One region of the Micromonospora sp. CNZ280 genome, then DNA from elsewhere that is predicted to be linked to it. Evidence: riboswitches for the same ligand, from Rfam matches in the RefSeq annotation. Region 1 holds a riboswitch; each other region holds the start of a gene.
What was found. A riboswitch is a leader RNA that binds a small molecule or an ion and turns the genes downstream of it on or off. The one in region 1 is predicted to bind ZMP and ZTP.

Region 1 (10,321 bases):
TGTCGGTTCGGGGCAGTGATTCCTCGGCCATCTCCACCAGCAGCTCGGCCACCAGTCCGGCGGCCGAGCCCCAGCGGCGGTAGACGGTCGTCTTGCCGACGCCGGCACGTTCGGCGACCTCGGCCAGGTCGAGGTGACTGAAGCCCTTCTCCGCGAGTACGTCTCCGGTGGCCCGTAGCACCGCTTGCCGTACCCGCGCGGTCCGTCCGCCGGGCCGCAGTGTCCCGGCCGGCGCCTCGTCAGCACCCATAACGGGCCTCCAGTTTCGTTAAGGGTGGGTCGCTGCTATCGTAGCCAAGCATCTAACGGAACCATAGTTTCGTTAGACGCTGCTGCTGCGAATCCTGGGAAGGACCGGTCATGGAATTTCGACGCTTGGGAGCGTCCGGCCTCAAGGTGCCCGTGTTGAGCTTCGGCGCCGGCACCTTCGGCGGTCGGGGGCCGTTGTTCGGAGCCTGGGGCACCACGGACGTGCCGGAGGCCCGGCGGCTCGTGGACATCTGCCTGGATGCCGGCGTCACGATGTTCGACACCGCCGACGTCTACTCCGACGGAGCCTCCGAGGAGGTGCTGGGCGCGGCGATCAAGGGGCGCCGGGACGGCCTCATCCTCTCGACGAAGAGCGGCCTCCCGATGGGCGACGGACCCAACGACACCGGTTCCTCGCGGCTGCGGCTGATCAGAGCGTGTGAGGACGCACTGCGTCGCCTCGGCACCGACTACATCGATCTCTTTCAGCTGCACGCCTTCGACGCCGGCACCCGATCGAGGAGGTGCTCTCGACGCTCGACGACCTCGTGCGGGCCGGGAAGATCCGGTATGTCGGCGTCTCCAATTTCGCCGGCTGGCAGTTGATGAAGTCCCTCGCCGTCGCCGAACGCTACGGCTACCCCCGCCACGTCGCCCACCAGGTCTACTACTCCCTCGTCGGGCGCGACTACGAATGGGAACTGCTACCCCTCGGGCTCGACCAGGGGGTTGGCGCCGTGGTCTGGAGCCCGCTCGGCTGGGGCCGGCTCACCGGCAAGGTACGCCGGGGCGCGCCGCTGCCGGCGCAGAGTCGCCTGCACCAGACCGCCGACTACGGCCCGCCGGTCCCCGACGAGCTGCTCTACCGGGTGGTCGATGTCCTCGACGAGATCGCGGCGGAGACCGGCAGGGCCATCCCGCAGATCGCCCTCAACTGGTTGCTGCGACGCCCGACCGTGTCGTCCGTCGTCGTCGGCGCCCGGAACGAGGCCCAGCTTCGCCAGAATCTCGGCGCCATTGGTTGGTCGCTCAGCGACGAGCAGGTGGCACGGCTCGACGCGGCGAGCGCGACGACGCCGCCCTACCCGTCCTTCCCCTACCACCGACAGGAGGGGTTCGCCCTCCTCAACCCGCCGGTGGTTCCGGCCGCGGTCCAGCCCGGACGGGGTTGATCCAGAAACGACGACAGCCCTCGGCTCGGCGGGCGTGCTGCGCCGGGTGTCGCCCTGGCGCCGGCTGCCGGACTCCCGACACGGCATATGCAACCGAAGGTTGCGCATCGCGAGGTGGGCTGTGTAGGTTTGACGCAACCAAAGGTTGCGAAAGGTTGGCGGACATGGAGTACGGATCCATCGAGCGCGACATCCAGGTCGACGCGTCACCCGAAGTGGTCTTCGAGGTGATCAGTCGGCCCGAGCACATGCGGGAGTGGTGGCCCGACGACGCGCGGTTCGAGCCGGTGGCGGGCGCGCCCGGCGAGCTGGTGTGGCGCAACGCGGACAGCGGCGAGACGACGACCGTCGCCCTCGCCGTCGTCGAGGTTGACCCGCCGAAGCGATTCTCCTTCCGGTGGTGCTACTCAGAGCCGGACCGGGCCGGGAACTCGCTGTTCGTCACCTTCGACCTGGTCCCCACCGGCAGCGGCACCCGGGTTCGGATGACGGAGACCGGGTTCCGCGAGATGGGCTGGGAGATCGCCCGCCTCGAGGAGCAGTACCGCGACCACGAGAGCGGTTGGGACCACTACGTCCCGGCGCTCGGCGCGTACGTGTCGCGGCTGGTCGCCACCGCATGAGCACGGCGATCGACGACGACCTGTGGTCGGCGGTCGGCGATCCCATCCGACGTACGATGATCGACCTTCTGCTCGCCGGAGGGCCGGGCACGGCCACGTCACTGAGCGAGCGACTGCCCGTCACCCGCCAGGCCGTCTCGAAGCACCTGGCCGTCCTGGACCGGGTCGGCCTGGTGCACGGCACGCCGGCCGGTCGGGAGCGTCGATACCAGGTCGACGAGGCGCAGCTCGCCCGAGCTGTCGCCCAGTTGTCGGCGGTCGGCGCCACCTGGGACGCCCGACTCCGCCGGATCAAGCGGATCGCCGAGGCGGTCGAACGCAGTCGCGACAACAACCAAGGAGACTGAAATGATCGACATCCTGCACCGGGTCGGCGTCGTCGCACCGCTCGACGACGTCTACCGGGCGGTGGCAACTCCGGAGGGCATCGCCGGTTGGTGGACGACGGACACCACGGGCAAGAGCGAGGTCGGCGGGCAGCTGGCGTTCCGGTTCGGCGACCTCGGCGGCTTCGACATGGAGGTACTGGAGCTCGATCCCGCCGGCCACGTACGGTGGCGGGTCACCGACGGCCCCGCGGAATGGGTCGACACCGAGATCGACTGGCGGCTCGACCGGCGCGGCGAGTACACCATCGTCCAGTTCAGACACGAGGGCTGGCGCGAGCCGGTCGAATTCATGCACCACTGCAGCACCAAATGGGCGACGTTCCTGCTCAGTCTCAAGGAACTCGTGGAGACCGGGCGCGGCCGGCCGGCGCCGGACGACGTCCGGATCAGCGACTGGCACTGATTCCCGCCGGCCGGTTCCCGGGCGTCGGGCGAATCCAGCACGGTGGCGGTCAGCGTCAGTCGAGGCCGATCTCCCGTACGACTGTCCACACCCAGGTATCGGCGTGCGTCAAGCACGAGAGCCCCGGCCGGCGGTCCGCCCGGCCGGCCGGGGACTCCGCGGCTCAGGCGCGTCCGCTCAGCCGCTCGGCGGCGTCGACGGCGTTGCGGAAGAGCATCGCCACCGTGGTCGGGCCGACCCCGCCGACCCGGGGCGTGATCGCGCTGGCCACCTCGGCGCACGACTCGTCGACGTCCGGCAGCAGCCGGCGGCCCTCGTAGCGGACGCCGGCCCCGATCACCACCGCGCCCGGCTTGACGTGCTCCGGCTGAATGATCCCGGGTACGCCGGCGGCGGCGACCAGGATGTCGGCGCGCCGGGTGTAGCGGTCCCAGTCCGGCACGCCCGTGTGCACGACGGTGACCGCCGCGTTGGCGGTGGGCCGCTTCTGCGCCAGCATGATCGACAGTGGCCGGCCCAGCGTCGCGCCCCGGCCGAGGATGACCACCTCGCGCCCGGCGACCGGGATCTCGTAGTGGGCCAGCAGCGCCTCGATGCCGGCCGGCGTGCAGGGCAGCGGCCCGGGCAGCCCGAGCGCCAGCCGCCCGATGTTGAGCGGGTGCATCCCGTCGACGTCCTTGTCCGGGTCGACGCTCTGCAACGCCCGGTCGTAGTCGAGGTGGGCCGGGACCGGATACTGCACGAGCAGCCCGTGCACCCCCGGGTCGGCGTTGTAGCCGGCGATCACCCGGTGCAGGTCCTCCTGCGTGGCGTCCGCCGGCAGGTGCGTGTGCGGCGACTCGAAGTCCAGCTCCGCCGCCTGGCGCTGCTTGATCCGGATGTAGCCGGCGCTGGCGTCGTCGTCACCGGCCAGCACGGTGGCGAGCGCGGGCACGACGCCCGCCCGGCGCAGCCGGGACACCCGGTCGGCCACCTCGGCGAAGACCTTGTCGGCGAGCGGCTTGCCGGACAGCAGCCGGGCGGTGTGCGGGGTCACGACGGTATCGTCGGCGATGGGCATGGCTCCCCCAACGTGGGTGCCCAGGCGGTCGACTCCCACGGCGAGCTCCCCGATGGTTGGTGCCATCCCCGTGCCGCCAGTCGCGTTCCCACCCAGCTTGCCCCATCCGGCAACGGCGGCGCCAGGCGACCCCCGGGCGCCGTCGGCGGAAAATTCTTGGCCCGGGTGGTCCGGAACCGGTCCACTCGTTCGTCACCCTGGTTGAGACCGCTGACCAGGGAGTGCGAGATGAAGTACATGATGTTCGTCTGCAGCGACACCGAGCCGGACACCGACCAGGAGAACTGGCCCGACATAGAGGCGTGGGTGGCCGAGAACGACGCCCGTGGCCGCCGGCTGACCGGCGACGTGCTGGCCGAGACGTCGGCGGCCACCACCGTCCGGGTGCGTAACGGCGAACTGCTGGTGTCCGACGGTCCGTTCGCCGAGACCAAGGAGGTCATCGTGGGCTTCGACCTGCTGGAGTGCGCCGACCTGGACGAGGCGATCGAGGTGGCCCGTAGCCACCCGATGGCCCGGGCGGGTCGGATCGAGTTGCGACCCTTCGCCGACCTGGCCGACCAGCCGGGTGACTGACACACCGGCGGCCGCGACGGCGGAGGCCGTCGCGGCCGCCTGCGCCGATTCGTACGCCCGGATCGTCGCCGCGCTGATCCGGGTGACCGGGGACTGGACGCTGGCCGAGGACTGCGCCCAAGAGGCGCTGGCGCTCGCCCTCGAACGCTGGCCCGGCGACGGCGTGCCGGCCAACCCGGGCGGCTGGCTGATGACGGTGGCCCGCAACCGCGCGCTGGACGTGCTGCGCCGGGCCTCCGTCGAACGCCGCAAGCTGCACGAGTTGGCGCTGCTCACGCTGGCCGGCCCGGAATCCAGGGCGGTCGGCCCGGAGCCCGCGACCGGGGACGAGATCGTGGACGACCGGCTGCGGCTCGTCTTCACCTGCTGCCATCCGGCGCTGTCGCTGGACGCCCGGGTGGCGCTGACGCTGCGCGTGGTCTGCGGCGTACCGACCGCCGACATCGCGCGCGCCCTGCTGGTCAGCGAGTCGACGATGACCCGGCGGCTGACCCGGGCGAAGACCCGGATCGCCACCGCCGGCATCCCCTACCGGGTGCCGACCGGCCTGATGCTCGCCGAGCGGCTGCCCGGCGTCCTCGCGGTGCTCTACCTGCTCTTCACCCGGGGCTACGACGCCGACGGTGAGCCCGCGTTCGCCGACGAGGCGATCCGGCTGGCCCGCCTGCTCGTCCGGCTCATGCCGGACCAGCCCGAGGTCGCCGCGCTGCTCGCGCTCTTCCTGTTGCAGCATTCCCGCCGGGACGCCCGGCGCGACGCCGACGGCAACCTGCTCACCCTCGACCGGCAGGACCGGGCCCGCTGGGACCACGCGGCGATCGCCGAGGCCGTCGACATCCTGGCCCGGGTGCGCCCGGCCGGCCCGTACGCCCTCCAGGCCCGGATCGCCGCGTGCCACGCCACCGCCGCCTCCGCCGCGGCCACCGACTGGCCGGCCATCGCCCGGGCGTACGACGAACTCGCCCGGATCCAGCCGTCACCGGTGATCGGGCTGAACCGGGCGGTGGCGCACGGTTTCACGCACGGGCCGACGGCCGGGTTGACGCTGCTGGCCGAGGCGCGCGCCGGCGGGGCGCTGGACGGCTATCCGCCGGCCGTGGCGGCCGAGGCCGAGCTGACCGCCCGCCGGGGGGACCGCGAGCGGGCGGCGGCGCTGTTCCGGCGGGCCGCCGCGATGTGCCGGGCGGAGCCCGAGCGGCGCGCCCTGCTGGACCGCGCCGCCGACCTGTCGGCCTGACCCGCCGGCGACCGGATCAGGTGCGCACCGTCAGTGCCGGTGCGCGGCCATCCAGGCGGTGGCGTGATCGACCAGGGCGGGCTGCGGCATCAGCCGGGCGGTCGCCCCGCCGACCCGGCCGGTCGTCACCTGCCCGGTGGCGTCGAAGTCGGCGCCCAGGCGGTCGAAGTCGCTCTCGTCGGTCACGACGTCGACCCAGGTGGTCCACCGGCTGGTCCCGTCCGGCTGCCGCAGGGACGACCCGGTCGCCGCGCGCGGCGGCGCGGCCTGGCGGTATTCGGCGAGGTGCAGTGAGGTGTTCGAGTCGTACCCGCAGCCGAGCAGCAGCACCTTGCCGGCCAACCGGTACACCGCGCCGAGCGGCGAGCGCTCGCCCAGCGCGTCGTCGAGCGGGTGCCCGGACACCACCTCCGCCGCGTGCCGGCCGAGGGCGGCGAAGGAGACCTGCGGGTGGTCGCTGCGCAGCGCCCCCGGCCAGGTGCGGACCGTCTCGGCCAGGACCCCCATGTACCGGCTGGGCGTGCGGGCCGGGTCGAAGCCGGGCGTCCGCTCCCGGATCACCGGCCACCACGCCGCCGGTACGGGCGGGTGCCGCCAGCCGGCCGGGTCGGTGTTGTCCGGCGTGTGGGTCGGCACGACCAGGGTGCCGTCGGGGCCGGTCGCGGCCAGCAGCGCCTGCACGACCGCCTGGGTGCCACCGGCGACGAACCCGAGACTCCGGTACGACGAGTGCACCAGCACCACGTCACCGGCGGCGAAGCCGAGGGCGCGCAGGTCCGACGCGAGGCTGTCCACGGTGTGCGGCATCGACTGGTCCACGCGGCGCAGCGTACGAGGCGGGAGTGCCGCCGCCCACCGGGTTTCCGCCGGCGGTCAGCTCGCCGCGGCGGTGGGCAGCGGGTCGGCGGCGCGGCGCGGCAGGGCGGCCAGCGCCAGCCCGAGCAGCGCGCAGATCGCGCCGGCCACGAAGAACAGCGCGAGCGCGGGCTGCCCGAGCCACTCCCACAGCGGGTGCCAGGTCGGGTGCGGCTCGTCGAGGTGATGGCCGAGCAGGTGCGGGACGGCCAGCAGGACGGGTGACCACCACAGGAACATGCTCACCGCGAACAGGACGGTGACCGCGCCGCGGGCCGGGTGCGCGGCCTCGGTACGCCGGCTCGCCCACCCGAAGAGCAGCCAGCCGAGACCGGCGCCGAGCAGGCCACCGACCAGGCCGGCGGGCAGCACCGCCGGTGGGGCGGCCCGGTTCATGGTGACCACCAGATAGCTGCTCACGCCCTGCGGCGGCGAGGTGATCGTCACCCGCAGTACGGTGTCGCCGCGCCGGGCCAGGACGGTGGTCTCGGTGAACCGCACGACCGAGGCGCACCATTTGTCGGTGCAGCCGGAATCCCCGCTGACCGTCGGCTCGTACAGCTGCCAGCCGGCTTCGCCGAGCCGCCGCCGCGTGTCGGCGAGCGTCTGCTCGGTGGGCACGGGCGGTGCGCCGGCCGCGGTGAACACCGTCTCGCCCTGCTGGTACTCGCCCCCGTCCGGGAAGAGCACCTGGTCGAGGTTACGTAGCCGCAGCGGCTGGCTGTAGAAGGTGAACAGGGCCGCCGCGGGGTCGACGTCGCCGAGCCGGTGACCGGGGAACACCTCGGCGAAGAGCGCGGCGGCCTCGGCGCGGTCGGGCTGCGGGTGGGAGGTCTCCCAGGCGACCCGGGTGGCGGCGGCCGCGGTGAACAGCCCGCAGATGACGGCCGCGAGCATCGCCCAGACGCCCACGGTACGGCTGGCCGGGCGGCCGAGCCGGCAGCGCAGCCCGTGCCGGAGCAGGTCGACCGCCTCCCGCACGGTCGGCCGGGTGCGGCCGGGCGGCGCGGCGTCCAGCAGCATGCCGACCATCTCCTCGCCGCGGGCGCGGCGGTAGGCGCGCGGATGGCAGCAGAGCAGCCGCCGGTAGCGGCGGGCGAGCGGATCGCCGGTCGGCGGCATGGCCGTCCCTTCGAGATGTGGTGCGGGTCAGGCGGTGCGCGGGCGGAGCGGGCGCAGCCGGGTCTCGGCGGCGGTGTGACCCATATTTAGATCATCGATACATCGTCAAGGTCAAGAGCGCGACCCGGCCGGGTTGTCGGTGCCCGTGGTTAGGCTGCTGATCATGCGGATTGGCATCGTGATCCTTCCCGACCAGCGTTGGTCCGAGTCGCAGCGCCGCTGGCGGCAGGCGGACGAGTGGGGCTTCGACCACGCCTGGACGTACGACCACCTGGGCTGGCGGGACCTGGTCGACGGGCCGTGGTTCGACTCGGTGCCCACGCTGACCGCCGCCGCGACGGTGACCTCCCGGATCCGCCTCGGCACGCTGGTCGCCTCGCCGAACTTCCGGCATCCGGCCGCGTTCGCCCGGCAGGTGACCGCGCTCGACGACATCTCCGGCGGCCGGCTGCTGCTCGGCCTCGGCGCGGGAGGCATCGGCTTCGACGCCGCCGTGCTCGGCGGCGAGACGCTGCCGCCGCGGCAGCGGGTTGACCGGTTCGGCGAGTTCACCGAGCTGCTGGACCTGGTGCTGCGCGAGGACGGGACGACCTGGCGGGGCGACTGGTTCGCCGCGGTGGACGCCCGGAACAACCCCGGCTGCGTCCAGCAGCCCCGGGTGCCGTTCGTGGTGGCGGCGAACGGGCCCCGCTCGATGAAGCTGGTGGCCCGGTTCGGCCAGGGCTGGGTCACCACCGGCCCCGGCGGCGACGACCTGGACAGCTGGTGGGACGGGGTCGGCGAGCTGTGCGCCCGGCTGGACGAGACGCTGGCCGCCGCCGGGCGCGACCCGGCCACCCTGGACCGCTACCTCTCGCTCGACTCGGCGCCGGTCTTCTCACTGCGCACCGCCCAGTTCTTCGCCGACCAGGTCGAGCGTGCCGCCGCGCTCGGCTTCACCGACGTGGTGACCCACTGGCCCCGGGCCGGCAGTTGGTACGCCGGCGACGAGGAGGTGCTGGTGGACGTGGCCACCCGGCTGCTGCCCGAGCTGCGCCGCGGCTGACCGCTCCGGCCCGCCGGTCACCGGCGGCTACGGGCCGAGGTCTCCGGTGGCCAGGCCGCCCTCGCCGCCGGAGACCAGCCGGAAGCGGATGCAGACGATGTCGGTGTCGTCGGTCACCGGGGTGCCGACCCGGGCCCAGTAGGCCGCGTGCCCGGCCCGCCACTCCTCGATCGACCGGTCGCCCTCCCCCTCCGAGCGGGCGAAGTCCCAGGACACCTCGGCGAACGGGACCACCTCGGCGCCGGTCACCTCGACGACGCCGGCCAGCGCGTCCGTGTCGTCGACGAGAACCAGCCGCTCGCCGACGTGCTCCAGTTCCTCGCCCTCCTCGGCGTACTCGGTGAGCAGGCCGGCGGTCGCGGTCTTCACCCCGGCCAGCACCAGCGTGTTCAGCCGCGTCCGCAGCTCGCCGGGAGTGCCGAGGGCGAGCGTGCGCAGTCCACCGATCCGAGGCCACATCCTGCCGAGGCTACGCCCGGGACGGTCGGGGGTCGCGACATTTGCGGCCCATGGACCGACCGTCCGGCGATACGGTGGGCGGATCGACGATCAGGAGGCGGCCATGGCGGACCGGCGCGCGGTGCTCATCCCCGGCCGAGGCTACGACACCCGGTTCCCGCTCTTCCTCTACCTCGGCGAGGCGCTGCGCCGCGCCGGCTTCGCCCTGCACGCCATCTCCTGGCAGGTGCCCGAGCGGCTCGGGTCGGACCGGGACGGGGCGGACGCGGCCGCCGACTGGGTGACCGGGCAGGTCGCCCCGACCCTCACCGGGCGGATGGAACTGCTGGTCGGCAAGTCCCTCGGTACGCTGGCCGCGCCGCTCGCCGCCGACCGGGGGCTGCCCGCCGTCTGGCTCACCCCGCTGCTGCACATGCCGCCGGTGGTCGACGCGCTGGATCGCGCCACCGCACCGTTCCTGCTGGTCGGGGGCACCGCCGACCCGTCCTGGGACGGCGCGGTCGCCCGCCGGCTCACCCCGCACGTGGTGGAACTCGACCAGGCCGACCACGCGTTGATGGTGCCGGGTCCGCTGGCCCGCTCGGCCGAGGCGCTCGGCCGGGTCTGCACCGCGGTGGAGGAGTTCGTCCGCTGAGCCGGCCGGCCGCCCCGGTGCCGCGCCCACTCGCCGCGGCTGCGGGCAGCGACGCGGCCCCGCCGGGCCGGTCAGGGGTGCAGGGCGTCGGCCGTCACCAGGCCCCGGATCCGTAGCTCGCTGGCGACCTCCGGGGCGCAGTCGAGGACCACGGCGGCGGTGCCGACCGGTTCGGCCCCCCGAGCGGCGCAGATCTCGTAGATCGCGCGCACCTGCGCCGCGGTGGCCACCCAGTCGTCCACCACCAGCACCCGGTCGGTCCGGTCGAGGGCGTGGTCCCGCACGGCCAGGTCCACCCGCCGGCCGCGGAAGTCCGGCGGGCTCTGCGCCCAGGTCAGCGGTCCGGCCGGCAGGCGGCCGTCGCCCGGCTTGTGTGCCGGCACGAAACCCACCCCGAGCGCGGTGGCGGCGAGCGGTCCGAGCAGGAAGCCGGTGACCGCCGGGGAGACGACCACGGTGGGCCGGGCCGCCCGGAACGGCTCCACCAGGGCCGGACC
Region 2 (10,321 bases), on a different contig from region 1:
GCTGGTCTTCCTCACCCGCTACCTGGTCGAGCAGCTCACCGAGGCGGAGCTGATGGGGCTGACCCAGGGGCAGGTCATCGCCAACTGCTCGATCACCGGCTGGTCCGCCGACGAGCACGGCCGGCTGACCCTCGACGTGTTCAACGACGTCGCCCACCTGCGCCAGCAGGGCGCGCCGCCGACCCGGGAGAACGAGGTCCATGCCGAACCGGTCTGACGCCGCGGTGATCACCCCACGGCTGCTGCGGGACTGGGCGCTGCCGTACCGACCGGCGGCAAGCAGGCCCGGGGCACGGTGCTGGTGGTGGGCGGCTCGCGGGTCACCCCGGAGCGGCTGGTCCCCCGGTTCGGCCGGATCGGGTTCCTCGCCCGCGAGCTGCTCGACGAGATCCCGCACACCCTCGCCACCGTCTGACACCTTTTGTCCGCCTGAGCGGGTGTGTGTAACGCCACAACGGCTTCCGGCGCTGGTTGCACAGAGGCAAGCATCCTGCCTGCCTCTCGCCGGTCCGCGCTCCACCCGGGGCGCGTCAACCGGCGGGTAACGGCCCCTGGGAGTCTGTGTGAAGAACCTCCGTCGCAAGACACTGGCCGCCGCGTCCGCCCTGACGCTCGGCGTCGGTCTGGCCGTCACCGGCGGGCTCGCGCCCGCCGCGGCGGCCGCCGGCCCGGACACCACGTTCCTGGTGCTCGCGCCGCAGGGCGCGAAGACCGACAAGGCGGCGGCCCGGGTGGCTGCCGCCAAGGGCACCGTGGTGGCCAGCTACGACCAGATCGGCGTGCTCGTCGTCCGCTCGACCAACCCCGACTTCGCCACCGACGTGGCGGGCGCGGGCGTCGAGTCGGTGGCGTCCACCGCCGGCCTGGGCACCGCCCTCGACGAGGGCGAGACCGTCGAGGTGGCCGCGGCCGACGCCGTGACCGCCGCCGCGGATCCGACCACGGAGCCGCTCTTCGGTCAGCAGTGGGACATGCCGATGATCGGCGTCCCGCAGGCCCACGCGATCAACGCCGGCAGCGCCGACGTGGTGGTGGGCGTGCTGGACAGCGGCATCTCCAGCAGTCACCCGGACCTGGCCAGCCAGATCGCCAAGGACAAGAGCGCGTCCTGCCTCGGCGGTGTCGTCGACACCACCGAGTCGGCCTGGAACCCGACCACCTCCGACCACGGCACCCACGTGGCCGGCACCATCGCCGCCGCGGTCAACGGCGTCGGGGTGACCGGGGTCGCTCCGGGGGTGAAGGTGGCCGCCGTCAAGGTCGTCAACAACGACGGCTACATCTTCCCGGAGGCCGCGGTCTGCGGGTTCCTCTGGGCGGCCGAGCACGGCATGCGGGTCACGAACAACAGCTACTACATCGACCCGTGGGAGCTGAACTGCCGCAACGACGCCCGGCAGCGTCCGGTGTGGCAGGCCGTGCAGCGGGCCATCCGTTACTCGCAGAGCAAGGGCGTGCTGCACGTGGCGTCCGCGGGTAACTCCAACTACGACCTCGCGCACAAGATCACCGACACCGGCAGCCCGAACAACGGGACGCCGGAGGTCCGCGAGGACCTCACCAGCGCCTGCCTCGTCCTGCCGGGCGAGGCGCCGGGCGTGGTGACCGTGTCGGCGGTCGGCCCGACCGGGGAGAAGAGCTACTACTCCTCGTACGGCCAGGGCGTGGTCGAGGTGACGGCGCCGGGCGGCGACACCCGGTTCCGCACCGAAGGTGCCCGGTCGACGATCACCGACGCCATCCTGTCGACCACCTTCAACACCGCCACCCGCACCAACGGGTGGGGGTACAAGCAGGGCACCTCGATGTCCGGCCCGCACGCCGCCGGCGTGGCCGCGCTGGCCCTGTCCGCCCACCCGGGCATGACGGCGGGCCAGCTCAGCTCGTTCCTGCAGGGGACGGCCGAGGCGAAGTCCTGCCCGCAGGGGGTCTACAACCCGGTGCCGCTCTTCCCGACCGGTCCGAACGTGTACGACGCCACCTGCTCCGGCGGGGAACGCAACTCGTTCTACGGCGCCGGCATGGTCAGCGCCTACAACGTGGTGCGCTGAGGCGACAGCACGACCAGTGGTGGGGCCCGGCGGTGATCCGCCGGGCCCCACCCGCTCTGGGGGGACACCAGTTTCCGCAGCTCACCCCCGGGGTACCGGACGATCATCCGGCGAACCTAGGAGGTCACCCGGCGTCCACCGATGCCATCGTCCTGCTCAAGGAGGACCACAAGGAGATGCGCCGCCTGGTCAAGGCCTTCCAGGAGAACGTGCTGCACCACGTCGAGGAGGAGGAGCAGGAGTGGTTCCCGAAGGTGCGCGAGGCGCTCGGCCGTAAGCAGCGGCAGGAGATCGGCGAGCGGATGATCGAGCTGCGTGGCGGGCCCCGGCGGGTCGGGGCCCGTCGTCATGCCGGGGGCGCCGGCAGGATCCGCCGCGGCCGCCCCGGCGGTACGGTGCGCTGCCGCCACTCCCTTGGATAGCCCAGCGAGACCTCCTCGAACCGGACACCGTCGTGCCAGGTGGTCCGGGGGATGTGCAGGTGCCCGTAGACCACCGCGGCGGCGTCGAAGCGCAGGTGCCAGTCGGCGGTGGCCTCGGTGCCACACCACTGGGCGAAGATCGGGTAGCGCAGGATCCGGGTCGGCTCGCGGACCAGCGGGTAGTGGTTGACCAGCACGGTGGGCAGCGCCGGCTGCCGCTCGGCCAGCCGCTGCCGGGTCTGCTCGACCCGGGCCGCGCACCAGTGCGCCCGGCTCGGGTACGGGTCGGGGTGCAGCAGGAACTCGTCGGTGCAGACCACCCCGGTCCGGTACGCCTCGGCCAGCGCCGCCTCGCGGGTGTCGAACCCGTCCGGCAGCCAACTGTGGTCGTAGAGCAGGAACAGCGGCGCCACCAGCACCGGCCCGCCCTCGCCGCGCCACACCGGGTACGGGTCCTCCGGGGTGAGCACGCCCAGCCGCCGGCAGATCGCCACCAGGTGCTGGTAGCGCTCCAGCCCGCGCAGCGTCACCGGGTCGTTCGGCGGGGACCACAGCTCGTGGTTGCCGGGCGCCCAGACCACCCGCGCGAAGCGGCGCGCCAGCAGCCCGAGCGCCCACTCGACGTCGGCCACGGTGTCGGCCACGTCCCCGGCGACGAGCAGCCAGTCGTGCGGCGAGTCGGCGTGCAGGCCTTCGACGATCGCCCGGTTCTCCCGGTGGCCGACGTGCAGGTCGCTGATGGCGAGCAGGCTGCCGCCCGTGCTCCCGTCGGCCACCATGCGTCGATCCTATTGATCGCCAACCCCCACCGCGAGCCCGCGCCCGCCGGCACCCGGCTTGACGGAGGTGGACCGGGGTGGCGGGTCGCCGACCCGGTAGGATCAGCCCGGGCCGTGACTGGCGCGTGGGGATGGAGCACCATCGGGAAGCGGTCCCGTCATGAGGACGCATGCCGAGCGCCTGGGCCTTCCGCACGTCACCTGGAGGTCGCATGTCGTCGCTGAACGCCGAATCCACCGCTTTCCGCAGCGCCCTCGAGGTGATCCGCGCGGTCGAACCGCGGGTCGCCGACGCCATCGGGGCGGAACTGGTCGACCAGCGCGAGTCGCTGAAGCTGATCGCGAGCGAGAACTACGCCTCCCCGGCCACGCTGCTGGCGATGGGGAACTGGTTCAGCGACAAGTACGCCGAGGGCACCGTCGGCCGCCGGTTCTACGCCGGCTGCCAGAACGTCGACACCGTGGAGGCGCTCGCCGCCGAGCACGCCCGGGAGCTGTTCGGCGCCGCGCACGCGTACGTGCAGCCGCACTCCGGCATCGACGCCAACCTGGTCGCGTTCTGGGCCATCCTGGCCGACCGGATCGAGTCCCCGGCCTTGCAGAGGGCGCAGGTCCGGCAGGTCAACGAGCTCACCGAGACGGACTGGTTCGCGCTCCGCCGCGAGCTGGGCAACCAGCGGATGCTGGGCATGTCGCTGGACGCCGGTGGGCACCTCACCCACGGCTTCCGGCCGAACATCTCCGGCAAGATGTTCGACCAGCGTAGCTACGGCACCGACCCGGCCACCGGTTTGATCGACTACGACCGGGTCGCCGAGGCGGCCCGTGAGTTCAAGCCGCTGATCCTGGTCGCCGGCTACTCGGCGTACCCGCGGAAGGTCAACTTCCGGATCATGCGGGAGATCGCCGACTCGGTCGGCGCCACCTTCATGGTCGACATGGCCCACTTCGCCGGCCTGGTCGCCGGCAAGGTGTTCACCGGCGACTTCGACCCGGTGCCGCACGCCCACATCGTCACCACCACCACGCACAAGTCGCTGCGCGGCCCGCGCGGCGGCCTGGTGCTCTGCCAGCCGGAGCTGGCCGACCAGGTGGACCGGGGCTGCCCGATGGTGCTCGGCGGCCCGCTGCCGCACGTGATGGCCGCCAAGGCGGTCGCCCTGGCCGAGGCACGCCGTCCCGACTTCGCCGACTACGCCCAGCGCATCGTGGCCAACGCGCAGGCCCTCGCCGAGGGGCTGCTGCGCCGCGGCGGCAAGCTGGTCACCGGCGGCACCGACAACCACCTGGTGCTGATCGACGTCTCCGGCTACGGCCTGACCGGCCGGCAGGCCGAGCAGGCGCTGCTCGACTCGGGCATCGTCACCAACCGCAACTCGGTGCCGCAGGACCCGAACGGCGCCTGGTACACCTCCGGCATCCGGATCGGCACCCCGGCGCTCACCACCCGGGGGCTGGGCATCGCCGAGATGGACCAGACCGCCGAGCTGATCCACACCGTGCTGAGCCAGACCACGCCGGGCAGCAACGCCGACGGCACCCCGTCGAAGGCCAAGTACCTGCTCGACCCGGCCGTCGCCGACAAGGTCAGCCGGCAGGCCACCGAACTGCTCACCGGCTTCCCCCTCTACCCCACCGTCGACCTGACCTGACCCGCACCGTCCCCGACGACCCGCCCGGCCCCGCCGCGCGGGGCGTCGCCGGCGGGGTGGGGTCAGCGGGGGCGGTTGCGGAGGGCGCGGAGGCGGTGGAGGGTGTCGGTGCCGCCGCGGCCGAAGTGGTCGTGCAGGGCGCGGTACTCGGCGTACAGCTCGTCGTAGACCGCCGCACGGGCCGGATCCGGGTGCCAGGTCTCCCGGTGGGGGGCGCCCATCGCCGCCGAGGCGGCCGGCACGTCGGGGTACGCCCCGGCGGCCACCGCCGCGTGGATCGCCGCGCCCAGCGCCGCCGGGTGCGCCGAGTCGACCACGTGCAGCGGCCGGCGCAGCACGTCGGCGTAGATCCGCAGCAGCAGCCGGTTGCCGGTCAGCCCGCCGGCCACGGTCAGCTCGTCGACCCGCACCCCGGCGTCCTCGAACGCGGCGACCACGGTCCGCGCCCCGAACGCGGTCGACTCCAGCAACGCCCGCCAGATCTCCTCCGGCCGGGTGGCCAGGGTCAGCCCGACCAGCACCCCGCTCAGCTCGTGGTCCATCAGCACCGAACGGTTGCCGCTGTGCCAGTCCAGCGCGAGCAGGCCGTGCCCGCCGACCGGCTGTTCGGCGGCGAGTGAGTCGAGCAGCTGGTACGGGGTCATCCCCAGGTCGCGGGCCCGCTCGGCGTACGACGCGGGCAGCGCGGTGGCGGCGTACCAGGCGAAGATGTCGCCGACCCCGCTCTGCCCGGCCTCGTAGCCCCACGCGCCGGTGGTGACACCGCCGTCGACCACGCCGCACACCCCGGGCACCTCGTGGCAGGCGTCCGCGTTCATGATCAGGCAGGTGGAGGTGCCGAGCACCGCGAGCATCCGGCCCGGCTCGACCGAGCGGGCCGCCGCGGCGGTGACGTGCGCGTCGATGGCGCCGACGGCCACCGCGACGCCCACCGGCAGGCCGGTCCAGCCGGCCGCCTCCGGGGTGAGCCCGCCGGCCCGGGCGCCCAGCGGCGCGAGCGGACCGTCGACGCGGGGCAGCAGCCCGTCCAGCCGCGGGTGCACGGCGCGGAGGAACTCCGCCGACGGGTACCGGCCGTCCTGGCGCAGCCCCTTGTAGCCGGCGGCCGAGACGTTGCGGGTCTCCCGGCCGCAGAGCTGCCAGACGATCCAGTCGGCCGCCTCGACCCAGCGCTCCGCCAGGTCGAAGACCTCCGGGTCCTCCTCCAGCAGCTCCAGCGCCTTGGCCAACTGCCACTCCGCCGAGACCCGGCCGCCGTAGCGGGCCAGCCAGCGCTCGCCCCGCGCGGCTGCCAGGGCGTTGATCCGGTCGGCCTGTCGCTGGGCCGCGTGGTGCTTCCACAGCTTCGGGTACGCGTGCGGCCGGTCGGTCAGCCCCGGCAGCTCGCAGAGCGGGGTGCTGTCGGCGCGGGCGGGCAGCACGGTGCTGGCGGTCGCGTCGACGCCGATGCCGATCACGTCCTCGGGGCGTACGCCGGCGGCGCGCAGCGCGGCGGGCACCGCTACGCGCAGCACCTCGCGGTAGTCGTCGGGGTGCTGCAACGCCCAGTCCGGCGGCAGCGGCGCGCCGCCGGGGAGGCGTTCGGTGATCACCCCGTGCCGGTACGGGTGCACGGCCTCGCCGAGTGCGGCGCCGTCGGCGATGTCCACCACCAGGGCCCGGCCGGACAGGGTGCCGAAGTCGACCCCGACCACGCACCGGGGCCGCCCGGGTTGCGCCACTGCTCCTCCTCCCCGCCGCGACCGGGCGGCGCGGGAGCGGCCGGGCGTCGGCGGGAGGCAACGGTAACAACAACGCCGGGTGAACGGCACGCCGCCGGCGCGCGGCGCGGACCGGGGCCGACCGCCCCGGACGGGGGCCGGGCGGTCGGCCGGTGACGGGCCGGCGGCGACGGGATCGGGGGCGGACGCCGGGCGGGTCAGCCGATCTGCCGCTTGAGGTGGTAGCGGTGCACCTCGGTGCTGCCCTGGACGTTGTTCACGTCCTCGGCGGCGGAGACCAGTTCCCAGCCCTCCCGGCCGGCCCGGTTGAGGTGCGCGATCGCCGTGTCGCCGTACGCGGTGATGTCCCGGCGCGACCCGTCCGGGCCGTACCAGATGAAGCTGACGTGGAAATTGCGGCCCTGCCCCTGATAGCGGCGGACCAGCAGGGCGTACTCCCAGGCGACCATGGCGTCCATTATGACCGTCCACGCAGGACGCGGGAACGCGGGCAGTCGCGGATTGCCATGCGGTGAACGCGTTGTGTCAGGCCACCCGTCCCGACTCCGCGGTGCCGGCCTCCCGCGCGCCGGGAGCCGCCTTCGCCACCGCCCCACCACGGCGGGCCAGCTCGTCGGTGACCAGGGCGGCCAGCCGGTCCAGGCCCAGGTCGATCTCGGCCGGGGTCACCGCGCTCACCGACAGCCGCAGCGCGTCGACCGGGGCGCCGGCCTCGTAGAAGTGCGCCATCGGGGTCCAGAGCAGCCCGTACTCGCGGGCCGAGCGGTGCAGCAGCGCGTCGTCGACCGGGAACGGCACGGTCACCACCACGAAGAAGCCGCCGGCCGGCACGTTCCAGCGCACCGGCGAGGCGTCCGCCGGGAACCGCCGGGCCAGTCCGGCGACCAGGTGGCGCAGATTCCGGGTGTACGCGGCCCGCTCGCGGACCGTGGCGGCGACCAGGCTGCACCCGTGCTCCAGCAGCGCCCCGCCGACGACCGCCTGGGCGATTGCCGAGGTGTTCACGGTGACCATGCTCTTGATCTTCGCGAGCTGGTCGGCGAGCAGCCCGACCGTGCCGTCCGCGCCGGCCACCCGCTGGTCGGCGACGACGTAGCCGACCCGCGCGCCGGGCAGCACGGTCTTGGCGAACGACCCCAGGTAGACCACCCGCCGGCCGGTGTCCAACGCCTTGAGCGTGGGCACCCGCTCGGCGTCCCCGGCCGGGAAGAGGCCGTACGGGTTGTCCTCCAGCAGCAGCAGGTCCTCCGCCTCGGCCAGGGCGAGCAGCCGCCGCCGGTCGGCCAGGCTCACGCTCGTCCCGGACGGGTTGGCGAAGTCCGGCATCAGGTAGCAGGCCCGCGGGCGCAGCCCGTCGGCCCGCGCCCGGCGCACCTCGGCCCGCAGGTCGGCCAGGTCGACCCCGGCCGGCCCGCCGGCCACCGGGCGCACCGGCAGGTCGAGCAGCCGGGCCGCGCCGGTCAACCCGACGTACGTGGGCGCGACGGCGAGCAGCACGTCGCCGGGACCGGTGCGCAGCGCCCGCAGGACCAGGAACATCGCCTCCTGGCAGCCGACCGTCACCACGATCGCCTCCGGGTCGACGCTGATCCCCTCGTCCACCGCCAGGTTGCGGGCCACCAGGTGGTGCACGACGCCCTTGGTCCGGCCGTACTGGAACAGGGTGCGGTGCACCTGGGCCGGGGTGAGACCGACATCCTCGGCGAGGTGACGGCGAAACGTGTCCAGGAACCGGTGCAGCGCGGCGACGTCGAAGAACTCCTCGTACGGCCGGCCGGCGGCCAGCGACACCGCGTCCGGGTAGTGCTGGGCCACCTCGTTGAGGAAGTTCATCGAGTTCAGCGCCGGGTCGTCGACGGCCGGATGCAGGTCGGCGGTGCTCAGGTCGGCCACTGTCAGGTCCGCCGGCGCCGCCACGCTCAGTCCACCGTCCGGGTGCGCAACTCGCGGGCGGCCGCCGGGTCGGCGCAGCCGGTCAGCGCCAGCGCGTCGCGGAACTCGTCGGCGAGCAGGGTCAGCGCCGCCTCGGCGCCGGCCTGGCCGCCGACCGCCAGCGCCCAGAGCATCGGCCGGCCGACCAGCACCCCGTTCGCGCCGAGCGCCAGGGCGCGCAGCACGTCCATCCCGCCGCGGATGCCGCTGTCCATCAGCACCTCGCACCGGTCCGCGACGGCCGCCACCACCTCGGGCAGCACGGCCGCGGTGGCCGGGGCGCCGTCCAACTGGCGGCCGCCGTGGTTGGAGACCACCACCGCGTCGGCGCCGGCGGAGACCGCGAGGACGGCGTCGCGCGGGTCGAGGATGCCCTTCACCACCAGCGGCAGCGCGGTGCGCCCGCGCAACCAGTCCAGGTCGTCCCAGGTCAGCGCGGGCGCGAAGACCGCGTCGGTGTGCGCGGCGATAGCGGAGACGCCCGGCATCGCGGTGTGCGCGAGGTCGTCCCGTCCGGCCGGCAGGTTGGCCGCCACCACGTGCGGCGGGACGGCGAACGCGTTGCGCACGTCGCGCAGCCGCCGGCCGAGGATCGGCACGTCCACGGTGACCGTGAGCGCCGTGCAGCCGGCCGCGTGCGCCCGGTCCAGCAGGTCGGTGACCAGACCTCGGTCGCGCAGCCAGTAGAGCTGGAACCAGACCGACCCGCCGGCCTTGGCGACCTGCTCGATCGGCACGCTGCCCAAGGTGCTGGCCAGGTACGGCACGCCGGCCGCGGCCGCGGCGGCGGCCAGCGCCACCTCCCCGTCCGGGTGCACCAGCCGCTGGTACGCGATCGGCGCCACCGCCACCGGCAGTGCGGACGGCGCGCCGAGCAGCCGGGTCTCGGTGCGCGGGGTGGGCACGCCGCGCAGCACCCGGGGCAGCACCGCCACCCGGTCCAGGGCGCGCCGGTTGGCGGCGAGGGTGATCTCGGCGCCGCTGCCGCCGTCGATGTAGTCCCACACGTCGGGCGGGAGCACCGCCCGGGCCGGCTCGGCGTAGTCGGCCAGGCAGGCCGGTGCGGGCGGCTCCGCCACCGGCGCGGCCGGTTTCGGCAGCACATCCTCAGCCATCGTTGGTCCCCCTTCCCGCCGGCACCGCGTCCGGGTCGGTGCCGGTCAACCCGAACCGCCCGCGCAGGAACGCGGCGGCCTCGTCCTGGGCGCGCCGGCCGTCGTCGAAGACGCCGGGCATGGCGAAGAAACCGTGGATCATCCCGGGGTAGCGGGTGAGGGTGCTCGGCACGCCGGCGGCGCGCAGCCGGTGCGCGTACCGCTCGCCCTCGTCGCGCAGCGGATCGTGCTCGGCGGTGACGACCAGGGCGGGCGGCAGGCCGGTCAGGTCCGGCGCGAGCAGCGGCGAGGCCAGCGGGTCGCGGGCGGCGTCCGGGTCGGGCAGGTAGTGCCGGCGGTACCAGGCGACGGAGTGGCGGTTGAACAGCAGCGGGTCGTCGTCGCCGGCGGACACCGCGGTCTGGTCGGTGTTCGGGTAGACCAGCAGTTGCCCGGCGAGCCGGGGACCGCCCCGGGCCCGGGCCAGCAGAGTGACCGCGGCGGCGAGGTTGCCGCCGGCGCTGTCGCCGCCGACCGCGAGCCGCGCCGGGTCCAGCCCGAACTCCCGGGGGTGGGCGGCGAGCCAGCGGGTGGCCGCGTGGCAGTCGTGCACGGCGGCCGGGAAGGGGTGCTCCGGGGCGAGCCGGTAGCCGATGGTGACCACCTGGCA
Region 3 (10,321 bases), on a different contig from region 1:
CCCACTTCGAGGCGAACGGTCACACCGTGGTGCCGTCCGCTCCGCTGCCCGCCATCAGCGACCCGAACCTGCTGTTCGTCAACGCCGGCATGGTGCAGTTCGTCCCCTATTTCCTGGGCCAGCAGACCCCGTCCTACCGACGGGCGGTGAGCGTCCAGAAGTGCATCCGCACCCCGGACATCGACGAGGTCGGCAAGACCAGCCGGCACGGCACGTTCTTCCAGATGAACGGCAACTTCTCCTTCGGTGACTACTTCAAGGACGGGGCGATCCCGTTCGCCTGGGACCTGGTCACGAAGTCGCAGGAGCAGGGCGGCTTCGGCCTCGACCCGGAGCGGATCTGGCCGACGGTCTACCTCGACGACGACGAGGCGTACGACATCTGGCGCTCGGTCGGCGTGCCGGCCGAGCGGATCGTACGCCGCGGCAAGGCGGACAACTTCTGGTCGATGGGTATCCCGGGCCCGTGCGGCCCGTGCTCGGAGCTGTTCTACGACCGCGGCCCGGAGTACGGCCGTGAGGGTGGCCCGGCGGTCGACGAGGACCGCTACATGGAGTTCTGGAACCTCGTCTTCATGCAGTACGAGCGGGGCCCGGGCACCGGCAAGGAGGACTACCCGATCCTCGGCGAACTGCCGGCGAAGAACATCGACACCGGCATGGGCCTGGAGCGGATGGCGTCGATCCTGCAGGGGGTCGACAACCTCTACGAGATCGACGAGGTCCGGCCGATCCTGGACAAGGCCGCCGAGCTGACCGGGAAGCGGTACGGCGCGCACTCCGGCCACGTGGCCAGCGAGTCGCACCCGGACGACGTGCGGCTGCGGGTGGTCGCCGACCACGTGCGCACCGCGCTGATGCTGATCGGCGACGGGGTGACCCCGAGCAACGAGGGGCGTGGCTACGTGCTGCGCCGGATCATGCGCCGGGCGATCCGCGCGGTGCGGCTGCTGGGCTGGCAGGACCGGGCGCTGCCCGAGCTGCTGCCGGTGGCCCGGGACTGCATGTCCCCGTCCTACCCCGAGCTGGCCACCGAGTTCGACCGGATCGCCGACTACGCGTACGCGGAGGAGGAGGCGTTCCTGTCCACCCTGCGCGCGGGCACCACGATCCTGGACACCGCGATCGCGGAGACCCGGACCGCGGGCGGGAAGAGCCTCTCCGGCGAGAAGGCGTTCCAGCTGCACGACACGTACGGCTTCCCGATCGACCTGACCCTGGAGATCGCGGCCGAGCAGGGGCTCCAGGTCGACGCCGAGGGCTTCCGTCGGCTGATGGCCGACCAGCGGGCCCGGGCGAAGGCCGACGCGCAGGCGCGCAAGACCGGGCACGCCGACGTGTCGGCGTACCGCGGGGTGCTCGACGCCGGCGGTCCGGTGCGGTTCACCGGCTACAGCGAGGTGTCCCGGGAGTCCACCGTCCGGGCGGTGCTCGGCGCGGCCGGGCCGGTCAGCGCGGCGGTCGAGGGCGACACCATCGAGCTGGTGCTCGACGCCACCCCGTTCTACGCCGAGGGCGGTGGGCAGCAGCCCGACCACGGCATGATCACGGTGGGCGACGGCCAGGTCGAGGTCCTCGACGTGCAGCAGCCGGTGCCCGGGCTGATCGTGCACCGGGCCCGGGTGGTCCGGGGCGAGGTGCGGCCCGGCCAGACCGGCTTCGCCGAGATCGACACCAGCCGGCGGCGGGCCATCTCCCGCTCGCACACCGCCACCCACCTGGTGCACCAGACCATGCGCAACTTCCTCGGCGAGTCCGCCACCCAGGCCGGTTCGCTGAACGCGCCCGGTCGGCTGCGGTTCGACTTCAACACCCCGACCGGGGTGGCGCCGAGCGTGCTGCGCGACGTCGAGCAGCAGGTCAACGAGGTGCTCCTGGCCGACCTGGAGGTGCACGCCTTCATCACCTCGCTGGAGGAGGCGCGCCGGATCGGGGCGATGGCGCTGTTCGGCGAGAAGTACGGCGAGGAGGTGCGGGTCGTCGAGGTCGGCGACTACGCCCGCGAGCTGTGCGGCGGCACCCACGTGGCCCGCTCCGGCCAGCTCGGCCTGGTGAAGATCCTCTCCGAGTCGTCGATCGGCTCCGGGGTGCGCCGGGTCGAGGCGTTGGTCGGCATGGACGCGTTCAACTTCCTGGCCCGCGAGCACCTGCTGGTCGCCCGGCTCGCCGAGCTGTACCGGGTGCCCAGCGACCAGGTCGCCGACCGGGTCGAGCAGACCGTCACCCAGCTGCGCGACGCCGAGAAGGAGCTGGAGAAGCTCCGCGCCCAGCTGGTGCTCGGCGGTGCGGCGGCGCTCGCCGCGCAGGCCAAGGACGTGCGCGGGATCGCGTTCGTCGGCACCGAGGCGCCGGAGGGCGCGGCCGGCAACGATGTGCGGACCCTGGCCCAGGAGATCCGCGGCAAGATCGACCCGGCCCGGCCGGCGGTGGTCGCGGTGGCCGCTCGCGCGGGTGGCAAGGCCTCCCTGGTGGTGGCGGTCAACCCGGCCGCGCGGAGCCGGGGGATCGGCGCCGCCGACCTGGTCAAGGCGGCCCTGTCCGGGCGCGGCGGGGGCAGTCCCGACCTCGCCCAGGGTGGTGGCCTGCCGGCGGCGGAGGCGTCGAACCTGCTGCTCACGGTCGAGAAGGCGATCGCCGAGGCGTGAAGATGGGCGAGCAGGCCCGACCAGGGCGGACCGTGCCGGTCCGCCCTGGTTCGCTTTCCGGGGACGGTGACCGTCGGTGACTGACGTGTCGCGTGGTGTCCGGCTCGGTGTGGACGTCGGGCAGGTGCGGGTCGGGGTCGCCCGCTCCGACCCGCACGGCGTGCTGGCCACCCCGCTGGTCACCCTCGCCCGCGACCTCACCGCGGCGCCCGACGCGGTGCCGAGCGACATCGCCGAGCTCGCCGCGCTGGTCAGCGAGCACGAGGCGGTGGAGGTGGTGGTCGGCCTTCCGGTCAACCTCGCCGGCAAGCACGGTCCGGCCGCCGTCCACGCGAAGGCGTACGCTGACCGCTTGGCCGATGTAATAGCGCCTGTTCCGGTAGCGCTCACCGACGAGAGGATGTCCACGGTCGTGGCATCTCGTAGGCTTGCCGAGCGTGGCGTCCGGGGGAAACGGCAACGGGCGGTGGTCGACCAGGCCGCCGCGGTGGAGATTCTGCAGAGCTGGCTGGATGCGCAGCGGAGGCGGACGTAATGATTGAGGATCTGGACCTCGGGTTCGACGACCAGGAGCGGGGGGAGAAGGGCCGGCACCGGCGCGGTTTCGTCAAGAAGCGGAACAAGCGGTCCGGCGGCCGGGGCAAGACCGTCCTGGCCCTGCTGCTCGCCCTGGTGCTGCTCGGCGGCATCGGCGGTGGCGCCGTCTACGGCTTCGACCGGATCCAGAACTACTTCGTCACGCCCGACTACGACGGCACCGGCACCGGTGAGGTGACGGTCGAGATCAAGCAGGGCGCGCTGATCGCCGACATGGCCGACGCGCTGCACGCCGCCGGCGTGGTGAAGAGCCCCAAGGCGTTCATCGAGGCGGCGGCGGACAACTCGCGCAGCAAGAACATCCAGCCGGGGCTGTACAAGCTGCGTAAGCAGATGAGTGGGGAGAGTGCGGTCGCCGCCATGCTCGACCTGAAGAACCGGATCGTCAACGGGCTCACCATTCCCGAGGGCCGCACCGCCAAGAACGTCTACAAGCTGCTCTCCGAGAAGACCAAGATCCCGGTGAAGGAGTTCGAGACGGCGGCGAAGGACCCGATCGCGCTCGGCGTGCCGGACTGGTGGTTCAAGCGCACCGACGGCAAGAAGGTCAAGCCGTCGGTCGAGGGCTTCCTCTTCCCGGACACCTACGAGATCCCGCCGAAGGCCACCGCGGAGAGCATCCTCAAGCTGATGGTGGAGAACTTCCTCACCGTCACCGGGCAGATGGAGTTCGCCGACCGGGTGCAGAAGGAGCGCGGCGGGATCAGCCCGTACGAGGCGCTGATCGTCGCGTCGCTGGCCCAGGCGGAGGCGGGTAACAAGGACGACCTGGGCAAGGTTGCCAGGGTGGCCTACAACCGGGTGTTCGGCGAGTTCGACTGCAACTGCCTGGAGATGGACGTCACGGTCAACTATTACCTGGAGCTGACCGGCCAGGAGACCAAGACGTCCAAGGAGATGACCGCCGCCGACCTGGACAACCCGAAAAACCCGTACAACCGCAAGCTCAAGGGTCTGGTGCCGACGCCGATCAACAACCCGGGCAAGCAGGCCCTGGAGGGTGCGATGGACCCGCCGGCGGGCAAGTGGCTCTTCTTCGTGGCGATCGACGACAAGGGCCACTCCGCCTTCGCCGAGACGTACGCGGAGCACGAGCGCAACATGGCCAAGGCCCGGGAGGCCGGGATCATCTGATGGCGCAGCGACGGGCGGCGGTGCTCGGCAAGCCGATCGCGCACTCGCTCTCCCCGGTGATCCACAACGCCGGCTACGCGGCGGCCGGGCTGACCGGGTGGTCGTACGACCGGATCGAGTGCGCCGCCGCGGAGCTGCCGGACCTGGTCGCCGGCCTGGGCCCGGAGTGGGCCGGGTTGTCGGTGACCATGCCGGGCAAGGAGGCGGCGCTCGCGGTGGCCGTGGCCGCCTCGCCGGTCGCCGCCGCCGTGGGCGCGGCCAACACGCTGGTCCGCCGCCCGGACGGCTCGTGGTACGCGGACAACACCGACGTCGGCGGCATGGTGGAGGTGCTCGCCGGAGCCGGTGTGCGCGCGGGCGCCACGGTGACGGTGCTCGGCGCGGGTGGCACCGCCCGCGCGGCGCTCGCCGCGGCGGCCCGCCTGGCTGCCCGCGAGGTGACCGTGGTGGCCCGCCGGGCGGCGGCGGTCGAGGAGTTGCGCCCGGTGGCCCAGGCGGTGGGCGTCCCGCTGACCGGCGCGGCCTGGGCCGACGCCGCCGACCGCTGCCGCGCCGACGTGGTGGTCTCGACCGTGCCGAAGGGGGCTGCCGACCCGCTCGCCGGCGCGGTGGCCTGGCGGGCCGGCACCGTGCTCTTCGACGCGCTCTACGACCCGTGGCCGACGCCGCTGGCCGCCGCGGCGGGCGCGGCCGGCTGCCGGATCGTCTCCGGGCTCGACCTGCTGCTGGCCCAGGCGATCGGCCAGTTCGAGCAGTTCACCGGCGTCCCGGCGCCCCGCGACGCGATGGCCGCCGCGCTCGCAGCAGCAACATCGGCGGGTGCCGGATAGATGGTCGCCACCGAGGACATCGAAGACGTCCCGGTGGCGATTCCCACCGTGCCGCCGCCCGTCTTGCCCGATCAGTACGCGCAGCTGGGGGAGTTCATGATGCGAATCTTGTCGACCACCTCGCCGCGGATGTGGGCATTCCCGCGATCCGGGGGTAGGCAGTAGGGCGACCCGTTGGTGTAGTGCAGGAGAGCGCCATCGTCGTTCCGGGAGTTCCAGACCGCGTACGAGCCCCGCCCCGTTCGATGATCATAGGCTGGCGCCGATCGACCTAACTGATCCCTCTGTGTTGGGTCAATGACGTTCGGCAACGGACTGAGGGTGCTGTTGCGATATGCGGTCATCCCTTAGCTGTCGGGTAAGTCGCGCTTAGAGTGATGAGCCGCAGGCTGACCGGTGCGGCCACGCCGTCCTGGCGGAACTAGATTCTGTCTCGCGGATCTTGGGTCCCGCTTCGTTGAGCGGGTATGGCTCGCCGAGATCCGAGCGACGCCGAGTTGGCTGTGCCGGAGCTGTTGCTGCCCGGCGCAACCTGCTGGACCGGCGCCTGCGGGTGGTTGCACCGGCTCGGCGAGCCCAGCTGGCCCGCCCATCATGGCTCCTCGCCCACGACGTCCTCGCCCGACACCGGGTCGACGAGATACACCTGCTCCCCGGCCCGCGGGTCGCGGGCGTGCAGCACGTGGAAGAGCGGGGACGTCGGGCCGCCGAAATCCACCACGGTGGCTCCGGCGCCCAGTACCGCGCGCTCCCACCGCGGCGGCGCGGTGAAGTCGATGCGGGTGACCACGCCGGGCGTCACCCACACCGGTATGCCCCGCAGCAGGCCAGACATCTGCAAATGGAAGTGACCGCACAGGATCGCCTGGACGTCGGTGCCCTGTACCGCATCGGCCAGATCATCGGCGTTTCGCAGGCCCACGGTGTCCATGATCGGGGAGGTGGGCACGGCGATCGGCGGGTGGTGCAGCACGAGCACCGTGCCCGCCGCAGCGGGTTCGGCCAGCACGTCACGCAGCCAGGCCAGCTGGGCCGGGTCGACATGCCCGTGCACCTGGCCGGGCACGAGACTGTCCAGTGTGATCACACGCAGCCCAGCAACGCTGCTGAGGGCGGCACGTTCGCCGGACGCGCCCGCCATGGTCGCGCCGACGTCGGTGCCGTCGGCGGCCAGGTGCCCGGAGCCAAGAGTGGCCGCGAACGCCTCACGGGTGTCGTGGTTGCCCGTGCAGTAGACATGCGGGATGCCCCGCTCCGCGCAGAACCGGCCCACCTGCTCGCGCACGCCCGCGCAGCCTTCGGCGGAGCCGTCGTCGGCGATGTCGCCGCTCACGACGACCAGATCCACTTCCGGCACGAAGCGCGCGTCGTACAGGATGCGCGCCAGCGCTGCGGAGGCATCGACGTCAGGGCTGTTCAGGTGGGTGTCGGACAGGTGCAGGATCCGGTGGTGGACGGTCACGGGCGCGTCTCCTCGTCTCATCGACAAGGGCACCCAGGCGGTCGACGCCCCGACCTTCACTCCCCGGTGGTCGCCCACCCGCGCCAGTCGTGTGTGCACAACCTACGCCCGACGATGATCGCGCGACAATCGCATTGCCTGGATCGGCTGCTCCTCCTCGCCTGGGAGTCCCGGATCTTCTCCGCCGGCGCCGTGCTGACCTGGCGGGATGTCTACAGTGGCCGGCACGACGCGACGATCGACGCGATCGCCGGCCGGATCCGGGCCACCGGGGTGCCGGTCTTCCTCGGCTTCGACCACGAGCCGGAGGACGAACCGGCCAAGGGGAGCGACGCGGACTTCGTCCGGGCCTGGCGGCACGTGCACGACCGGTTCGCGGCGGCCGGCGCGGACAACGCGTTCTGGGTGTGGACGATGATGGGCTGGTCCGGCCACCGTCACCGCTACGCCGGCCTCTACCCAGGCGACCGCTACGTCGACTGGGTGGCCTACGACCCGTACAACTTCCACGTCTGCAACGGCAGCACGGTGTGGAAGAGCCCGAGCACCACGGTCGGAAGCTTCTACCGCTGGCTGGACGAGCACGGCATCGGCGCCGGCAAGCCGCGGATGCTCGCCGAGTTCGGCACCAACTTCGACACCGCCGACCCGGCGGCCAAGCGGCGCTGGTTCGAGGAGTTCCCGGCGGCGCTCAAGGCGCACCCGAAGATCAAGGCGGCGGTCTACTTCAACTCGGCGGGGATGACGACCCGGTCGAGCAGTTGTGACATGACGATGAACCACGACGCCGCGGCGCTGGCCGGGTTCGCCCGGGCCGGGCAGGACGCCTACCTGCGGCAGGCGACCGGAGGCGCTCGCTGACCCTGGGTGTCGAGGTGATGACGTAAGGTGGCACTGAGGTTCTCCGCATTCCGGCCGCGCTCGTGCTGCGTCACCTTGGCGACACGATGGCCAACCAATCGGCGGATATCGCCCACTGTGTTCGTGGGGTCACGCTACGTGGGTTGTCATCCACCTTGGAGGCGTCGCGTGCCCACACTCCCGCTCCGCCGGCGTTCCGTCGGTGTCCGCGCCCGGGCCGGGATGGTCGCGCTGGCCGTCGTCGCCGCCGTGCTGGCCGCGCCTGCCGCCGCGTCCGCCACCGTGGTGCCGGCGCCCGCGCCGGCGACCCTGGTCTCGACCAATCCCGCCGACCTCACCCCCCACGCCCGCGACGGCGAGACCCGCGCCTTCGCGCAGGTCGGCTCGATGGTCTACGTCGGCGGCAGCTTCACCCAGATCCGGCGGACCGCCGGCGCGGCGTGGACCACCCAGCGCTACCTCTTCGCGTACGACCGGAGCACCGGGGCGATCTCGACCAGCTTCCTGCCCATGCTCGACGGCGCGGTCAACGCGCTGGTCGCCGGGCCGGGCGGCACGCTGGTCGTCGGCGGCGCCTTCAAGACGGTCAACGGCGTGAGCCGCCGCAACCTGGTGGCGCTCAACCCGAGCACCGGGGCGATCGTGGGCGGCTGGGAGGGGCGCTCCGACGGCGGCACGGTGCGCGACCTCGCGCTGCGCGGCAACTGGCTCTACGTCGCGGGCGCGTTCAACTGGCTCAACGGCACCGCGCACGCCGGGCTCGGCCGGCTCGACGCCACCACCGGCGCGATCGACCCGACCTTCACCGTCGACGCCACCGTCGGCCGGCACGGCACCGCGTCGTACGTGTGGACCATCGACGTCACCCCGGACGGTGGGACCCTCGCCGTCGGCGGCAACTTCACCCTGGTCGACGGCCTGCCCCGCAACCAACTGGCCCTGGTGGGCCTCGCCGGCACCCCGAGCGTGCTGGACTGGAGCACCGACAAGTTCGCACCGCCGTGCGCGGCGCCGGCCACGTTCGTGCACTACGTGCAGGACGTCCGGTTCGGCGCCGACGGCGGCTGGTTCGTGGTCGGCACGAACGGCGGCGCCGGCTGGCCGGCCGCGTACTGTGACGCGCTGGTCCGCTTCGAGACCGCCGCCCGGGGCGGCGGCCAGCTGGCCACCTGGGTCGACTTCACCGGCAACGACACCATCACCTCGGTGGAGGTGGCGGACGGCGTGATCTACCTGGGCGGGCACTTCCGCTGGCTGAACAACCCGAACGCCAGCGACCGGGCCGGCGACGGCGCGATCGACCGGCTGGGCGTCGCCGCGGTCAGCCCGGCCACCGGCCTGCCGCTGAACTGGAACCCGCGGCGCAGCGGCGGCGCGTCGATGCCCCCCGGCACCAGCACCTGGGGCTCGGCGGTCCCGGTGCTCTGGCGGGGCAGCGACGGGCTCTACTTCGGGCAGAACTCGGACGCGATGGGCGAGGAGTACCACGGCCGGCTGGGCATGTTCCCGCTCGCCGGCGGGCGCGCCGTCACGCCGAAGAACCCGCCGACCGCGACCACCGGCAACCTCTACCTCGGCACCGGCGCCGGCGTGCTGGCCCGGGTGCCGTTCGACGGCACCTCGGTCGGCGCCCCGGCCACGGTGCGCCAACCGAACTACACCGCCGCCGGCGCGACCTGGCGGGTGGCCGACCGGATCTACTGGTCGCACGCGGTGGCCGGAACCCCCACCGGCAGCCGCATCGACGTCTCGATGTTCACCGGTGGCGCCATCGGCGTGCCGTGGGAGGCGTCCGGCTACAACGACTGGTTCACCCCGGCGGCGATGACCGGAGCGTTCTTCCTCGACGGCCGGCTCTACTACACCCGGGCCGGCGCCGACGCGCTCTACTACCGGTACTTCGAGATCGACGGCAACTACCTGGGCGCCACCGAGTTCAACCTGCCCACCACCGGGGTGACCTGGTCGGCGGTGCGGGGGATGGCCTGGGTCGGCGGCCGGATCGTCTACGGCGCCACCGACGGGACGCTGCGCGGCGTCCCGTTCGACCCGGCGGCCGCGCCGGTGGTCGACGGTACGGCGGCGACCGTGATCGCCACGCCGTCGCCGGGGCCGACCTGGTCGACCCCGTCGATGTTCTTCTCCGTGCAGTAGTGGCTACGGTTCGTGACGGAAAATCGGTAGATTGTGCGCGTCGGGCCGGTGGATCCACTGTGACCGGTCCCGGCGAGGGGAGGAGGGCCGGTGGTCGGCGCGAGCGGCATCCGCCGGGGGCTCCTGGTGCGGACGGTCTTCGGGGTCAAGCGCGGCTGGTACCGGCTGCGCTATCCGGGGCTGACCCTCGGGCGGGGCGTGGAGATCCGCGGCCGGATCCGGCTGCGCCGGGGGGTGCGGGTCAGCATCGGCGACCGCACCCGGCTGAACAAACTGGTCCGGTTCGCCGGCCCCGGCGAGGTCCGGGTCGGCGTCGACTGCCTGCTCAACGCGACCTGGATCGGCGCCTGGAGTTCGGTCACCATCGGCGACCGGTGCCTGCTGTCGAACTGCGAACTGCTGGACAGCGACTTCCACAACCTGTCCCCGGAGCTGCGGCACGACCCGCCGACCCCGGCCACCCGCGCCCCGATCGTGGTCGAGGAGAACGTCTGGATCGGCTCGCGCGCGCTGGTGCTCAAGGGCGTACGGATCGGCCGGGACAGCGTGGTGGGCGCGGCGACGGTGGTCCGTGCGGACGTGCCGCCGCGGATGGTGGTGGTCGGCAACCCCCAACAGATGGTGAAGAAGTTCGATGG

Region 2: it holds a riboswitch for ZMP and ZTP, as region 1 does, so the genes downstream of both, FHX32_RS28075 (glycine hydroxymethyltransferase) here and FHX32_RS09995 (bifunctional 5,10-methylenetetrahydrofolate dehydrogenase/5,10-methenyltetrahydrofolate cyclohydrolase) in region 1, are expected to answer to the same signal.
Region 3: it holds a riboswitch for ZMP and ZTP, as region 1 does, so the genes downstream of both, FHX32_RS31875 (metallophosphoesterase) here and FHX32_RS09995 (bifunctional 5,10-methylenetetrahydrofolate dehydrogenase/5,10-methenyltetrahydrofolate cyclohydrolase) in region 1, are expected to answer to the same signal.

What each region holds. Positions count from the first base shown of each region.
Region 1 covers NZ_JAAOYP010000001.1:2,098,841-2,109,161, forward strand. The annotation lists gene FHX32_RS09970 (TetR/AcrR family transcriptional regulator) at 1-250, opposite strand, end outside; partial or broken gene FHX32_RS09975 (aldo/keto reductase) at 361-1,421, shown strand; gene FHX32_RS09980 (SRPBCC family protein) at 1,586-2,044, shown strand; gene FHX32_RS09985 (metalloregulator ArsR/SmtB family transcription factor) at 2,041-2,391, shown strand; gene FHX32_RS09990 (SRPBCC family protein) at 2,393-2,836, shown strand; gene FHX32_RS09995 (bifunctional 5,10-methylenetetrahydrofolate dehydrogenase/5,10-methenyltetrahydrofolate cyclohydrolase) at 3,000-3,872, opposite strand; ZMP/ZTP riboswitch at 3,908-3,990, opposite strand; gene FHX32_RS10000 (YciI family protein) at 4,125-4,472, shown strand; gene FHX32_RS10005 (sigma-70 family RNA polymerase sigma factor) at 4,465-5,709, shown strand; gene FHX32_RS10010 (AAC(3) family N-acetyltransferase) at 5,740-6,528, opposite strand; gene FHX32_RS10015 (hypothetical protein) at 6,583-7,686, opposite strand; gene FHX32_RS10020 (LLM class flavin-dependent oxidoreductase) at 7,844-8,731, shown strand; gene FHX32_RS10025 (ASCH domain-containing protein) at 8,759-9,190, opposite strand; gene FHX32_RS10030 (alpha/beta hydrolase) at 9,294-9,824, shown strand; gene FHX32_RS10035 (type I phosphoribosyltransferase) at 9,896-10,321, opposite strand, start outside.
Region 2 covers NZ_JAAOYP010000004.1:194,536-204,856, forward strand. The annotation lists gene FHX32_RS28050 (histidine phosphatase family protein) at 1-217, shown strand, start outside; gene FHX32_RS28060 (S8 family serine peptidase) at 564-2,051, shown strand; gene FHX32_RS35465 (hypothetical protein) at 2,228-2,473, shown strand; gene FHX32_RS28070 (metallophosphoesterase family protein) at 2,398-3,252, opposite strand; ZMP/ZTP riboswitch at 3,357-3,446, shown strand; gene FHX32_RS28075 (glycine hydroxymethyltransferase) at 3,465-4,904, shown strand; gene FHX32_RS28080 (ribulokinase) at 4,967-6,625, opposite strand; gene FHX32_RS28085 (hypothetical protein) at 6,823-7,083, opposite strand; gene FHX32_RS28090 (aminotransferase class I/II-fold pyridoxal phosphate-dependent enzyme) at 7,151-8,596, opposite strand; gene FHX32_RS28095 (alpha-hydroxy acid oxidase) at 8,545-9,672, opposite strand; gene FHX32_RS28100 (alpha/beta hydrolase) at 9,665-10,321, opposite strand, start outside.
Region 3 covers NZ_JAAOYP010000005.1:255,004-265,324, forward strand. The annotation lists gene alaS (alanine--tRNA ligase) at 1-2,645, shown strand, start outside; gene ruvX (Holliday junction resolvase RuvX) at 2,722-3,180, shown strand; gene mltG (endolytic transglycosylase MltG) at 3,180-4,376, shown strand; gene FHX32_RS31870 (shikimate dehydrogenase) at 4,376-5,206, shown strand; gene FHX32_RS31875 (metallophosphoesterase) at 5,799-6,668, opposite strand; ZMP/ZTP riboswitch at 6,693-6,769, opposite strand; gene FHX32_RS31880 (glycoside hydrolase family 26 protein) at 6,783-7,529, shown strand; gene FHX32_RS31885 (hypothetical protein) at 7,752-9,683, shown strand; gene FHX32_RS31890 (acyltransferase) at 9,774-10,321, shown strand, end outside; gene FHX32_RS31895 (CpsD/CapB family tyrosine-protein kinase) at 10,318-10,321, shown strand, end outside.